DNA from 3 places in the Arthrobacter sp. StoSoilB13 genome. Region 2 is predicted to be linked to each of the others. Evidence: riboswitches for the same ligand, from Rfam matches in the RefSeq annotation. Region 2 holds a riboswitch; each other region holds the start of a gene.
What was found. A riboswitch is a leader RNA that binds a small molecule or an ion and turns the genes downstream of it on or off. The one in region 2 is predicted to bind thiamine pyrophosphate.
Positions count from the first base shown of each region.

Region 1: another riboswitch for thiamine pyrophosphate. It lies ahead of LDP01_RS11715 (ECF transporter S component); the one in region 2 lies ahead of LDP01_RS05030 (bifunctional hydroxymethylpyrimidine kinase/phosphomethylpyrimidine kinase).
Region 3: another riboswitch for thiamine pyrophosphate. It lies ahead of thiO (glycine oxidase ThiO); the one in region 2 lies ahead of LDP01_RS05030 (bifunctional hydroxymethylpyrimidine kinase/phosphomethylpyrimidine kinase).

Region 1 is NZ_AP024647.1:2,492,196-2,496,984, reverse strand. It holds gene LDP01_RS11745 (Na+/H+ antiporter subunit D) at 1-553, shown strand, start outside; gene LDP01_RS11740 (Na+/H+ antiporter subunit E) at 550-1,116, shown strand; gene LDP01_RS11735 (MrpF/PhaF family protein) at 1,113-1,391, shown strand; gene mnhG (monovalent cation/H(+) antiporter subunit G) at 1,381-1,770, shown strand; gene LDP01_RS11725 (DUF4235 domain-containing protein) at 1,835-2,095, opposite strand; gene LDP01_RS11720 (NUDIX hydrolase) at 2,132-2,809, opposite strand; TPP riboswitch at 3,014-3,150, shown strand; gene LDP01_RS11715 (ECF transporter S component) at 3,230-3,850, shown strand; gene LDP01_RS11710 (ABC transporter ATP-binding protein) at 3,850-4,789, shown strand, end outside.
Region 2 is NZ_AP024647.1:1,065,324-1,070,112, reverse strand. It holds partial or broken gene LDP01_RS05035 (Rne/Rng family ribonuclease) at 1-3,356, shown strand, start outside; TPP riboswitch at 3,502-3,600, shown strand; gene LDP01_RS05030 (bifunctional hydroxymethylpyrimidine kinase/phosphomethylpyrimidine kinase) at 3,592-4,789, shown strand, end outside.
Region 3 is NZ_AP024647.1:1,502,699-1,507,487, reverse strand. It holds gene LDP01_RS07050 (ferritin-like fold-containing protein) at 1-602, shown strand, start outside; gene thiE (thiamine phosphate synthase) at 644-1,327, opposite strand; TPP riboswitch at 1,355-1,472, shown strand; gene thiO (glycine oxidase ThiO) at 1,465-2,721, shown strand; gene thiS (sulfur carrier protein ThiS) at 2,718-2,954, shown strand; partial or broken gene LDP01_RS07030 (thiazole synthase) at 2,957-3,755, shown strand; gene LDP01_RS07025 (4a-hydroxytetrahydrobiopterin dehydratase) at 3,770-4,141, shown strand; gene LDP01_RS07020 (hypothetical protein) at 4,200-4,502, opposite strand; gene LDP01_RS07015 (DUF3107 domain-containing protein) at 4,538-4,762, opposite strand.

The DNA.
Region 1 (4,789 bases), 1.2 Mb from region 2:
GCAGACCAGCCTGTTCCTTGTCACTGGCTTGATTGAGCGGCGGGGCGGATCGTCCTCCATTGACCGCTTGGGTGGCCTGGCCAAGCTCTCGCCACTCCTTGCCCTGTTGTTCTTCGTCCCGGCAATGAACCTTGCGGGCATCCCGCCATTCTCGGGTTTCCTGGGCAAGCTCGGGCTCCTCCAAGCGGGCGTGCAACTGGGTACGCCGCTGGCCATCGTTTTGGTAGTAGGCGGCGTCGTCACCAGCCTCCTCACCTTGTTGGCAATTGCCCGTGTTTGGAACAGGGCATTTTGGCGAAAGCCCGAGGACGCCGAGTACCCGGACCCCGTCCTTCAGACCCCAGGCAAGGTAGGGGTACTTCCCCGGACAATGGTGGGGTCCACTGCGGGCCTTGTGGCCTTCGGTGTTGCCCTCACAGTCTTTGCGGGCCCACTCTTCCACCTCGCCGACGGCTCGGCGGAAATAATGTTGGACCGCACTGCCTACATCCATTCAGTCCTGGGGGACTCCGCACAGGTGCCAGCCGTGGGTCAGCCAGGGGCTGCCAAATGAGCCGAAAACCAATCTCCTTTCGCACTGAACTCCCGCTGCTGGTATGGCTGGTCATCGTCTGGGGCGCCTTGTGGCGGGATTTCAGCCCGGGCAACCTGCTGTTCGGTGCGCTCATCGCCGTGCTCGTGGCCAAGTTCTTCTACCTTCCGCCGGTGGAGCTCAGTGGCAGGTTCAATGTTCTCCGCGCCCTTTCGTTCGCCCTGGTATTCCTGGGCAAAGTGGTGGCAGCGAGCTTCCTGGTCCTCTACCTGGCCGTAGTGAAGGGGCCAAAGGTGCGTAGCGCCGTCGTCGCTGTTCCGTTGCGCAGCCATTCGGACCTCATAGTGACGGCAACCGGGCATGTTATTTCGCTGATCCCGGGCTCGCTGGTGGTGGAAGTGGACCGCTCGACGTCCACCCTGTACCTTCATGCACTCAATATTTATGAGGAAGCCGGAATCGCCAGGATCCGTCAGGAAGTCCAGAAGATCGAGGCCACATTGATCCGGATCATGGGGACGCGTGAGGAACTCGACGCTCTCCAGGATGAAGCAACCCCCGGCATGGAAGGGGCAGCTCTGTGAAAGAACTCGTTCTGCTGGTGACTGCTGTCATCCTGAGCCTGGCTGCGGTGGGAGCGATCATCCGCATCGCCATTGGCCCCTCCTTGCTGGACCGCGTTTTGGCATCGGATGTCCTGCTGGCCATTCTTGGAGCCGCGCTGGCGATCGATATGGCGATGAACCGGCACCTGAACAACCTGGTGTTGCTCGTGGCTCTCGCCGTGATCGGCTTTGTAGGCTCCGTAACGTTTGCCCGGTTTGTCGCGGATCGGAGGGATCAGAGCAATGACTCCTGAACCTACTGGCGTGGATGCCGTAATCGACGCGGTGACGGCCATGTTTCTTGTGGTGGGTGCCCTGATGTCGCTTGGCGCAGCAATTGGCCTCCTGCGGTTCCCCGACCTCATGAGCCGAATGCACGCGGCAACGAAGCCGCAAGTCCTGGGTCTTTTCCTGATGCTTGCAGCCATGGGTCTGCAAATGCGCACATGGTGGGTTTGGCCGGTTCTCGTGGTGGCCTGGATATTCCAATTGCTGACCACACCGGTCTCCGCACACATGGTGGGCCGCTCCGCCTACCGAACCAAACATGGGCACCGCGAACTGCTCACCAAGGATGAGCTTGAAGCGGTTGTCCAAAGGGCAGCCGGCAACGGTTCCACCCCGGATCCTTAGGGTTCCACTGCGGATCCTTAGGGTTCCACCCCGGACTTAAGACAACGGGATGGCTGTGCCCGGCCTAGACGATGTCGTGCGTCTTTGCGAAGCGGGCGATGGCACGCTGGGTGCCACGGCTCGCGAAAACCTGGATGAGCGTGCTGACGAAGGCCGAAATCAGCGCGAAGGACAAGGCTGACCGGAGGCTCGTTTCCATATCGTCGTGGCCCGTGGGCGGCTTGTTGCCGGTGGCCTTTTCCCAGCCCTTGTTGACCAACTTGGTGCCGACGAATCCGGCTGCAAGGCTTACTCCGGCACCCAGCAGCTTGAAAAAGAGGTTCATGCCCCCAGCCTAGCCTCACATGCAGGCGGGTTGGGACTAGCGGCGGTTTTCGCGTTCCTTGAGGAAAGCCGCCATGGAACCGCGTGGTGCCAGGACAGGAACAACATCGTGATCGGCTTCCCAAACGGCATCCACGGTTCCGAGCCCGGAAATTTCCTTGAGCAGGTAATACGTGGGCGGCATCAGCTGCAATTTACCGGCCGCCTCGGCCGCCAGGATCCCGTCCACCGGCATCCAGAGTGATTGCCACGCTTCAGTAGTTTGGTGCTGGGGTGCTGCTTCCGGAGCAGGCTTGGCTACATAGAAGTACGTGTCGAAGCGCTTGGGCATGTCCGTGGGCGTGACCCAGTTTGCCCAAGGGCGAAGGTCTGAGGCGTCAAGGCGAAGTCCGGCCTCCTCCCAAACTTCCCGCAGGGCAGCGGTGAGCAGCATGCCTGACTTTGCCGGGGCCTGTACAGGATCGACGGCGATGGAACTCAGATGCCAGTCTGCAGCGTGCTGTTCCAGCAGCCGGACAGGGTAATCCCATCCATCCTGGTCAGCGGCATCAACCCGGCCGCCCGGAAAGACCACCATGCCGGCGGCGAAGTCCATGGTGGCAACCCTGTGCTGGACGAAGGCCTCAAGCCCGCCCGGGGCGTCGCGGAGCAGGATGACGCTCGCGGCAAGGCGGGGTTGGGGAACTGGCATGTCCGTAATGGGAAGGTCCGTCATGAATTACCCCTTTGCCGCGTCGATTCCTGCTGCATCATTGTCTCAGGTCCTGTTGCGGGGCCCGGTGCGCGTGCTAAGACCGGAGAATGGGGCGCAGAGCCGGCCCCGCAACGCAGGAGAAGGGGAGCCAACCGCTTTGTGACTAGTCCGAGGAGCCCACGAACACCCACAGGTGTAAACTGAACCACGCCCATAAGGGCAGATTAATAACGACAGGGGAGCGCCGCCGTCGGACCTTGCAGAGATGCAGGTGACGCGAGGGCGCTGAGAGTGCGGACAGCCGCAGACCCTCGAACCTGATCCGGTTAGTACCGGCGCAAGGGAGTCGAGCTTCTCAGAGTGTCCGGATCCGGGCGGCGCAGGCCGGCCGGGGGTTTCCGGGGAGCACTTTCCCCTCCTGTACCTCAGGAGGCAGAAAAAATGACCACGGCAAGCGTGAAGAAAACCAGTTATAACTGGCGTGTTGTAGACATCGTGGTGGCAGCTTTGATTGCCATCGCCGGCGGCGTGATTTTTTGGGCCTGGTCCCAGGGCGCCGCAATCGTATCCATTCCCATGAACGCCACGTATCCGCCGCTCACCGGTTTGATCGCCGGTGGCTGGATGATCCCGGCCGTCCTGGGCATGCTCATCATCCGCAAGCCGGGCGCAGCCCTGTTCTGCGAAGCCGTCGCCGCCACCGGCGAACTCATCATGGGTTCCCAGTACGGCACCACCGTCCTCATCTCCGGCGTCCTCCAGGGACTGGGCGCGGAACTCGTCTTCGCTGCGTTCCGGTACAAGAAGTTCGACCTCTCCGCTGCACTCCTCGCAGGTGCCGGCTCGGGCCTCTTCTGCGGTCTCAACGATTCCTTCCTGCCTTGGGGCTGGAACATCGCCTACGAAGCAATCGACAAGCTGGCTTACATCGCCTTCACCACGCTCTCCGGTGCGATCATCGCGGGCGCGCTGTCCTGGGTTGCCACCCGCGGGCTGGCTAAGACCGGTGTACTGAGCTCCTTCGCGTCGCGGAAGGCTGCTTCGGAGCCCGTCTTCAACTAATGCCTGCCACGCAAAGCAGCGGCCAGGTGCGGCCTGCCGCCATTACCGCCCAAGGGTGGGGATGGCGGCATGCCGGGCGTTCCACACCCGCCATCCAGGACCTCGATCTCCGGATCGGGCCCGGCGAGCGTGTGCTCTTGCTGGGTCCATCGGGCGCAGGAAAATCGACACTGCTCCACGCCCTCGCCGGTGTGCTGGGTGATGAGGAGGATGATTCCGACGAGACCGGCTCGCTGCTGATCGACGGCGTTGCTCCCCGCGAACAGCGCGGACGCGCAGGTCTGATGCAGCAGGATCCGGAAACCCAGGTAGTGCTCTCCCGGGTGGGTGACGATGTCGCGTTTGGCGCCGAAAACCTGGCCGTTCCCCGGGAAGAAATTTGGGCGCGCGTCCATGAAGCGCTCGACGACGTCGGGTTGCGCACCGCTGCAGGCGGCGGCTTGGCACTGGATCACCCGACGGCGGCCCTGTCCGGCGGGCAGAAGCAGCGCCTTGCGTTGGCTGGCATCCTCGCGATGCGGCCCGGGCTGATCCTCCTGGACGAACCTACGGCCAACCTTGATCCGGTGGGCGTGCTTGAGGTTCGGGACGCCGTGCAGCGCTGCCTGGACAAGACCGGCGCCACTTTGGTTGTCGTTGAACACCGTGTGTCCGTGTGGAAGGACCTGGTGGACAGGATCGTGGTCCTCCAGCCACCCTCGGCCGGGGGCGGTGTGCTCCTGGACGGCCCCCCGGATCAGGTGCTCACAGAGGCCCGCACCATGCTGATGGCAGCGGGAGTGTGGGTGCCGGGGTACGTTCCGGCTACCCGCGCCCGCAGGGCCAAGTCCGCGGCATCGGGTCCTGCCGGCCCTGAAGCCACCGCCCAGCTCCTCCTCGTCGCACAGGACCTGGCTGTTTCCCGTGGGAAGTCCCGCCGCCGCCGTTTCAAGACCATCC
Region 2 (4,789 bases):
TGATGGTGCGAACCGGAAGGAATACTACCGACTTCTGTCAACGCCTGAGGGTTTTGACAAATATTTGCCCCACTGGGCGCCGGATGTGGCGGCGTCGCTGGGGCAGGAGTGTTGCCACATATGGATAATGACCAGGTTGTAGCCGTTAATGAAGAGGCAGCTCCCGCGGAAACTGCGGAAGCGCCCAAAAAGACCACCCGGACACGGCGCAAGGCTGCGCCCAAAGCAGTGGAAACAGCCAGTGCTGAGGAAGCCGCCGGCACTGAACAAGCCACGGGCACTGAACCGACCGAAGCAGCTGTGAAGGCGCCGGCGCGCCGTACCCGTGCGCGCAAGACAACGGTGCCTGCCGAGCCCCTCCCGGGTTTTGACGATCAGGCCGGAGTAGCGTCCCAGCCGGAAACCGATGCCGAACCTGCCCCCGAAAAGCCGGTCCGCCGTCGTCGGACCACCAAGCCCAAGGACGTTGAGGCAACGGTCGGCGCGGAGGCGCCAGCCCCCGAAGCGTCTTCCGCCGTGGAAGCCAATGAAGAAATCACGACGCCGGATGCGGGGTCCCAGCCTGCGCCGGCTACCCAGGGCGACCTTCCCGTGGAGGGCGACGTTCCCGCCGAGGAAGAGGCCGAAGCTGCCGAGGAGTCCGCCCCCGGTTCAACGTCGTTGTTCCTGGAACCTGTCTCCATTACCTCGATGATCTTCCAGGCCCCTGATCTGAGCACCGTTGCCCGCCCCGCCGTAGAGGAAAAGGCCGAAGAGTCTGAAGCAGAAACTCCGGAAGCCGGGTCAACTGACGAGCTGGAGGATTCCAGCAGCCGTCGTCGTCGCCGTAGCCGTGGCCGGCGTGGCCGCCGCGGGACTGAACGCGATGAGACCGATTCCGAGGACGGCGCTGAGGCTGAGGATGAAGAAGATGCTCCGGTAGCGGAAGCGCTCGAAGAGGGCGTCACGTCGCGTCGTCGTCGGCGTCGCCGCCGGGGTGATCAGGACCTTGAACTGACTGGCGGCTCGGACGATGACCCGCCCAACACGGTGACCCGTGTCCGCGCGCCCCGCCCGATCACTGAGACGGCCCCCGTCAAACCGGGTTACCAGTGTTAAGGGTTCCACCAGGCTAGAGGCCAAGAAGCAGCGCCGCCGCGAGTCCCGCGAGACCGGACGCCGCCGTCAGGTGATCACAGAGGCTGAGTTCCTTGCCCGCCGTGAGTCCGTGGATCGCCAGATGATCGTCCGCCAGCGCGACGATAGAATCCAGATTGCGGTCCTTGAAGACGGCGTGTTGGCCGAGCACTTTGTGTCCAAGACCCAGCAGGATTCGCTGATCGGCAACGTGTACCTGGGCAAGGTCCAGAATGTTCTGCCGTCCATGGAAGCTGCCTTCGTGGACATCGGACGCGGGCGCAACGCCGTTCTTTACGCCGGCGAAGTCAACTGGGACGCCGTCAATCTCGAGGGACAGCCGCGCCGGATCGAGAATGCCCTCAAGTCCGGTGATTCTGTCCTGGTGCAGGTGACCAAGGATCCTGTTGGCCACAAGGGCGCGCGCCTCACAAGCCAGATTTCCCTCCCGGGCCGCTACCTTGTGTACGTGCCTGGCGGTTCCATGACCGGCATCTCGCGCAAACTGCCCGACGTCGAACGCAACCGCCTCAAGCGCATTCTCAAGGACCGTTTGCCTGAGAACGCCGGCGTCATCGTGCGCACGGCCGCTGAAGGTGCCTCCGAGGAAGAACTGACGCACGACATCAACCGTTTGCGCGCGCAATGGGAAGGCATTGAAGGCCAGGCGTCCTCCACCAAGGTGCTGGCACCCGAACTGCTCTACGGCGAACCTGACCTCACCATCAAGGTGGTCCGGGATGTCTTCAACGAGGACTTTTCCAAGCTGATTGTTTCCGGCGACGACGCGTGGGACACCATTGAGGCTTACGTCACCTATGTTGCTCCCGATTTGGTGGGCCGCCTTGAAAAGTGGACCAAGGACCAGGACATTTTTGCGGCCTGGCGGATCGACGAACAGATCCACAAAGCTCTGGAGCGCAAGGTCTTCCTGCCGTCCGGCGGTTCCCTTGTCATCGACCGCACCGAGGCCATGACCGTGGTGGACGTCAACACGGGTAAATTCACCGGCAGCGGTGGAAACCTTGAAGAAACCGTCACCAAGAACAACCTTGAAGCGGCCGAGGAAGTAGTTCGCCAGCTGCGCCTGCGCGATATCGGCGGCATCATTGTCATCGACTTCATCGACATGGTCCTTGAATCCAACCGTGACCTGGTGCTCCGCCGATTGGTGGAATGCCTGGGCCGTGACCGCACCAAGCATCAAGTGGCTGAAGTGACGTCGCTTGGCCTTGTGCAGATGACACGCAAGCGCATGGGCACAGGCTTGCTTGAAGTGTTCGGTGAGCAGTGCGAGCACTGCGCCGGACGCGGCGTCGTCACCCATGATGAGCCCGTGGAACACCGACGCGCCAACGTAGTTGCCGCCGAGCACCACCGTCCACACACAGAACCGCAACAGCCTGCTGCCCGGAATGAACGCAAGCGTCGCCGTGGGAAAGGTGGGGGAGCGATAGCCGAGGAACCAGTCTCCACCCACAGCACCGCTGCCGCCCCGGTAGCTGCGCCAAGTGGCAAGGAGTCGGTTGACCCCGTTCGCCAGGCGAAGGGCCGAGGCGACCAGGGCGGCTCTTGCCACCATCGCCGCTGCAGCGCATGCCGCGCACTTGCACGACGACGAAGTTCACCGCGCGGAGGAACTGGCACGCGCGGCCGGTCAGCATCACGACACGGCTGAATCCGTGTCTGATACGGCAACCGGCGATGCCGGGGGAGCGGCCGCAGCTGATGCCGCCAGCCATGAAGCAGCGGTTCGGGAGGCACGGTCCACGCCCGTTTTGCGCTTCGGTGGCGAAGAAGTGGCGCTTCCATTCGTGGAGCACCATGAGGAACCGTCTGCGGGCAAGCCGGCCATGAGCCTGGACCTGCTGGCGGAGGCGTTCTCGCACCTCGGTGCTGCACCGGCTGCCGAGGAAAAGACTGTGGATACGGTTTCCGGACCTGCCGCGGCTTCCGAAACTTCCGCTGCCACTACCTCCGCTGCCAGTGCTGCGGCCACCGACGGTCAGAACGATCGTTCTTCGCGTTCGCGTGGAAGTCGAGGCCGAAGGAACCGTAGCGCGAGCAGGGCACAGGGTGCCGCAAACGAAACCAGCGTGGAGCACCACGAGGTAACTGCCGCAGCCGCGGGTGGAACGGCCCACGAGGCCAAAGCGCCGGCAGCGGAAGAGCCTGCCAAAAAGAAGGCAGCTGACGAGCCCATCATCCTCGGCGTAGGAGTTCCAGCTTCGGAGTTGTAAGCACGTCAGCACTGATGACGTATTGAAAGAGTCCCGCAGTATCCGATGTCGTCGGATACTGCGGGACTCTTTTGTCGCCGGCAGTCACATCCATGCACCCAAGCAGGCCCGGTTCCCGGACCGCTGGACTTCCCGGCTACGCTAGGAAACTGACACGGGGTGCCGGGCGCTGGGCCTGGCTGAGATCCAGACCCGTTGAACCTGTCCGGTTAGCACCGGCGAAGGGATGTCCATCATGGCTTCATTGTCGAGTTCCCCTGTCTACCCCCTTGACCCCGCCGGTAGCGTTGGCGGACCCGTGGCTGCCCGGCAACATCCGCGGGTGCTTAGCATTGCCGGTTCGGATCCGTCCGGAGGCGCAGGGATCCAGGCAGACCTGAAGAGCATTGCTGCGCACGGTGGTTACGGAATGGCTGCCATCACGGCGCTCACGGCACAGAACACCCTTGGAGTCAGTGCAGTCCATGTTCCGCCCGTGGAGTTCCTGCGCCAGCAACTGGATGCCGTCAGCAGCGATATTGAGATTGATGCCGTCAAGATCGGGATGTTGGGTGACGCGTCCGTCATCCACGAAGTCCGCAGCTGGCTCGAAGACGTGCGTCCCGCCGTCGTGGTCCTTGACCCGGTGATGGTGGCCACCAGCGGCGACCGGCTTCTGCGTGGGAACGCCGAAGCCGCCCTGCGCAGCCTCCTGCCTTTGGCGGATCTCGTTACCCCCAACCTTCCCGAACTGGCTATGTTGCTGGGGGAGCCTGACGCCCCGGACTGGGCCACTGCCCTTGACCAAGGCAAGCGTCTGGCTGCCGAATGTGGAACGACCATCCTGGTGAAGGGTGGCCATTTGGCAGGAGCGGAATGTCCTGATGCCTTGGTCAATACGAGCGGCTTGCTGCGGCAGGACGTTATCGAGGTGGCCGGTCCCCGCGTGGATACCCGGAACAGCCACGGAACGGGCTGTTCGCTCTCCTCGGCATTGGCCACGGTGCAGGCCCGCAGAGGTGACTGGGAAGCGTCACTGCGGGAGGTTAAGCCGTGGCTGCTGCAGGCCCTTTCTGCGGCCGACGGGCTCGACGTGGGCAGGGGCAGCGGGCCGATCCAGCACTTTCACCATCTGGAGCCGACACGGAATCCTGCTGGCCGGTCCGGCGATTTTGCCGCGCGACTTTGGGCGGAAGCCACGCCGGAGTTGGACGCAATCTACGGCCTGGCCTTCATCCAGGGCCTGCAGTCGGGGAGGCTCCCTGAGCCCGAGTTCAACTACTACCTTGCCCAGGATGCCATCTACCTCAACGGCTATTCCCGGGTTCTGGCCCGCGCCGGTGCCCTTGCCCCCACTGAGGAAGAGCAGCTCTTCTGGGCCAAGGCGTCACAGACCTGCCTTGAGGTCGAGTCCGAGCTTCATCGGAACTGGCTGAGCACGCGCCCGGCTCCGA
Region 3 (4,789 bases), 440 kb from region 2:
CGTACGGCGAGCTCTCCGCGTTTGGCCGGCTGTCTTTCGACTCGCGGTACGCTCCCAACCTCCATGACAGGGCAGTGCTGGCAAAGATCGCCGTCGGCGCTTACGGAAACTTCGCCTTGATCAGCAGCCGGCTCTCGGAGATGGGACTCGATGCCGAAGAAGCCATGCTTCCGTTCCAGCGCTCGTTTGACCACTTTCACGAGCGAACAAAGCCAGCGGACTGGTTTGAATCTGTCATGAAGGCCTATGTGATCGACACCGTGTCATCGGACTTCTACCGCATGGTCGCGTCGTTCCTTGACGGCGGGACGCAACTCTTTGTCCAGAAGGTGGCCTCCGCCGACCAAGCCACGGAAGTTTTACGCATCCTCCTGCGCAGGGCCCTGGCTGACGACCCCCGCCTGGCGTCGCGCCTGGCTTTGTGGGGCCGCCGCCTGGTCGGTGAAGCCCTGACGCAAGCACAACGCGTAGGCATGGAACATCCCCAGCTGGGACCGCTGCTCAAGGGCGGCGGGGATGCGCGCAATGCAGTCAAGGCCCTCACCGCTGAGCTGGCGGAGCGGCATGGGCGACGCATGTCCGGGCTGGGGCTCACGGCTTAGGACACTTTCGAATATCCTCCGCAGCCAGGGCGCCGGGGTGGTTATCCGGCGTCGAGCGCTTCCAGCAAAGTCTTGGCCGCCGCCGTCGGGTCCTCCGCCTCAGTGATGGCACGTACCACCACGATCCGGCTGGCTCCGGCTGCAACCACCTGTTCAACATTGGTGAGGTCTATGCCGCCGATGGCGAACCAGGGGAGGAGGACGCCGCCTACGGTCTCCTCATCCGCGCGCTTTACGGCTTCCGCGGCATATGTGACCAGGTCCAGCCCAACTGCTTCACGGCCTGGCTTTGTGGGCGTTGCCCACACCGGGCCAACACAGAAATAATCCAGTCCGCTCCTGCCGGGGGAGGCAGCTATCGCGGCGTCAACCTGGTCCGGTGTATGGGTGGACAGACCGATGACTGTGCGGTCATGGAGGAGGTGCCGTGCAGCGCGTAATGGGATGTCCTTTTGGCCGATATGGAACACCGGAGCCCCGGAAATACTGGCAACATCGGCGCGGTCGTTGACGGCCCACAGCCTTCCGTGCCGCTGGGCAACGTTGTGCAGGACCTCCAGGACCTCAAGCTCCTCGGCGGCCTCGAGCGTCTTGTCGCGAAGCTGGATGATGTCGACGCCGCCCTCAAACGCGGCGTCGACGAAGTCTTCGAAATCGCCCTGGCGTTTGCGGGCATCAGTGCACAAGTAAAGGCGGGCAGTGGTGTGGACATCATGCTGGGTCATGGAAACCAGAGTAGTTCCTCTAAACTGGGCACGTACTGCGGGAGCCGTGACAGCGTCATATGACCGTCCGGCTGAGAGGGCTTCAGCGCCGACCGCTTGACCTGATCCGGCTAATACCGGCGTAGGGAAGGAAACATATGGCAGAATCCCGCCAAATCCCCTTGCAGGCAGACGTGGCAGTCATTGGTGGTGGCGTCATCGGCCTTGGCATCGCCCACGAAGCCCGCCGTCAGGGCCGCTCTGTGGTCCTCATTGATCCCACCCCCGCAGCGGGTGCGACGTTCGCTGCCGCCGGAATGCTGGCTCCGGTCAGTGAACTCCACTACCAGGAGGAAGACCTCCTGGAACTCATGCTGGAATCCTCCCAACTGTGGCCGGCTTTCGTCCGGAGCGTCCACGGCAGCGAATCAGCCGCCGGATACCGCACGACGTCGACCATCGCCGTTGGTGCGGACGCCGCCGACCGCCGTGCGCTGGCAGACCTCCGAACGGTCCAGCAGGCCGCGGGGCTGCGCGTGGAGCCACTGTCTTTGCGTGAAGCGCGCGAGCGCGAGCCTTTGCTCAGCCCCGGGATTTCCTGTGCCTTCGACATACCGGCCGATCACCAAGTGGATCCGCGGCGCCTTGCACGATGCCTCCTGGACGGGTTATCGGCCCACGGACCAAGTGACGCAACGTGGGTTTCCGGAGCGGAGGACGGTTTCGCCCTGCCGTTCCAAGCGTCCCGCCTGCTCTGGGATGGCGGCCGAGTCTGCGGGGTCCAGCTCGGTCCGGGCGCCGGGCGCGTTGTTTGGGCCTCAGAGACTGTGCTCGCCTGCGGGCTGGATGCAGCCAGGATCGGCGGTCTCCCCGAGGGTCTCAACCTGCCCCTGCGGCCCGTTTACGGCGACATCCTCAGGCTGCGCGTTCCCCAACAACTCCAGCCGCTGCTCACATCCACCATCCGGGGCATGGTCCGCGGGGTGCCGGTCTACATCGTCCCCCGCGACGACGGAACGGTGGTGATTGGAGCCACCCAGCGCGAGGACGGGTTGTCTGCGTCCAGCAACGCAGTGTCCGCCGGGGGCGTCTATCAACTCCTGCGTGACGCCCAAGTGTTGGTTCCTGCCGTGGCGGAGCTGGAACTGTTGGAAGCGACAGCCCGTGCGCGGCCAGGCACACCGGACAACGCACCATTACTGGGACGCGTTACCGGGTCCGGGGGCACCATCGACGGTTTCGTGATCGCAACCGGGTTCTTCCGCCACGGCGTTCTCTTAACGCCTGTGGCCGCCAAAATCGTAGGCGGACTGATCAGCGGCCCAGCCGACCCCCGATGGTCCATTTTCCGGCCTGATCGATTTACGGCAACTCAGGATCACCTCCTCCAACCAGCAATCAAGGACACACCATGAACATCAAACTCAACGGCTCCGAACACGCCGTGGCGGACGACGCGTCCGTGAGCACACTCGTCAGTGCCATCACAGGCCGCGCGCTGGACCACCGGGGACAGGCAGCCGACGGCGGCAAGCTGGGTGTCGCCGTCGCGCGTAATTCCGAGGTAGTGCCGCGCAGCCAATGGGCAGCGACTGCGCTCGCCGATGGAGACGAACTCGAACTCGTAACCGCAGTCCAGGGAGGCTAAAAATGACCGCAGCAAAAACTGACGTCCGCACTGATGCTTTGGTGATCGACGGCGTCGAATTCGGCTCCCGCCTGATCATGGGTACCGGTGGTGCGCCGAGCCTGGACGGGTTGGGAGCAGCCCTCCTGGCTTCAGGAACGGAACTGACCACTGTTGCGATGCGCCGATACTCACCGGCCGAGACAGGTTCATTGTTCCAGCTCCTGGTGGACCACAACATCCGGGTCCTGCCGAACACGGCTGGCTGTTTTACTGCCAAGGACGCGGTGATGACCGCGGAGCTCGCCCGGGAGGCCCTGGAGACGGACTGGGTGAAGCTGGAAGTCATTGCCGATGAACACACGCTTCTTCCGGATGCGGTGGAACTCGTTGAGGCCACGGAACAGCTGGTGAACCGCGGCTTCAAGGTTTTCGCTTACACCAATGACGATCCCGTCCTGGCGCTGCGCCTGGAAAACCTGGGCGCCACAGCTGTCATGCCCCTCGGTTCGCCTATTGGAACGGGGCTGGGCATCCTGAACCCGCACAACATCGAACTGATCGTGTCCCGGGGCCTCCGTACCGGTAGTGCTCGACGCCGGCATCGGGACCGCCTCCGATGCCGCGCTTGCGATGGAGCTGGGCTGCGATGCTGTCCTGCTGGCAACAGCCGTGACCCGTGCCCAGAATCCGGTGCAGATGGGCGAAGCCTTCAAACACGCGGTGATCGCCGGTAGGCTGGCCAAGCAGGCTGGCCGTATTCCGCGCCGGGAGCACGCCCTCGCGTCGTCGGCCATGGAAGGCCGGGCAGAGTTCCTCTGAATGAAGGAGCCGTGGTGGCTGACAGGAAAGAGCAATTGACCCAGGTCGCCATGGAGGCCGCCCTCAAGGACCTCCCGGACTGGAGGCTCCAGGACGGCCTCGTGACGGTGTTCAAAACCTCGACGGCGGCCGACGCCTTGGCGCTTATCGCCGCCATTGGCCGGATCGCCGAGGAACAGAACCACCATCCGGATCTTGACTGGCGTTACAACAAGGTGTTCCTGCGTTACGTTTCCCATGACGCCGGCAGCCAGGTGACCCAGCGCGACATCGCCGCTGCGACCGCCGTGAGCGAGGCGGCAGCGGCGTCCGGTGCCAAGGCGCAGCCGGATCGCTACCCAGCAGCCGGATCGCTACCCAGGGGCTTGGACGGGATAGAACGTTAAACTTCGCTGGCCATCACCCATGGGTGATGGCCAGCGACGTTTATTGAGTGAACAGTGCCTAGAGCCTCAGGGCTTTGGTGAGGGCGGCGGTGTCATGCTGGGTGCGTTTGCGGCCCAGAAAGACCACAACGGCAATCGCGATGACCGTCCCCAACACGATGGGGAGGACCCAGGGGATCCAGGTCAGGCCGGGCTGGTAACCAAAGCCTGCCATGATGAAAGCTATCCAGCTGAGCACGCCGACGGTTGCCGAAACGCCCGCCGGCAATGCGATCCCGTACTTGCCGTGTCGCTTGTCATTTGCCCACACGATGAATCCTGTAGCGATCGTGGCAAGAACCACCACAACGAGTGAAAGCATGGAGACTCCTTAGCGGCAGCTGTAACCGGGAACCGCTAGAGTGCGCCGAAACCGACGCGGCGCACTTCCTCGGCACCAATTTCAACGTAGCCCAGCACATTGCCGGGAACGATGATCTGGCGGCCCTTCTCATCCGTGAGCCGCAGATCCGATCCCTTGGAGATGGCCTCTCCGACAATCTTGGCGACAGCATCAGCATCGAGTGCGGATTCGAGCACAATTTCACGGCCAACATTCTGAATGCCGATCTTTACTTCCACAGCAAGGCCTCCAAGCCAATCAAGTTT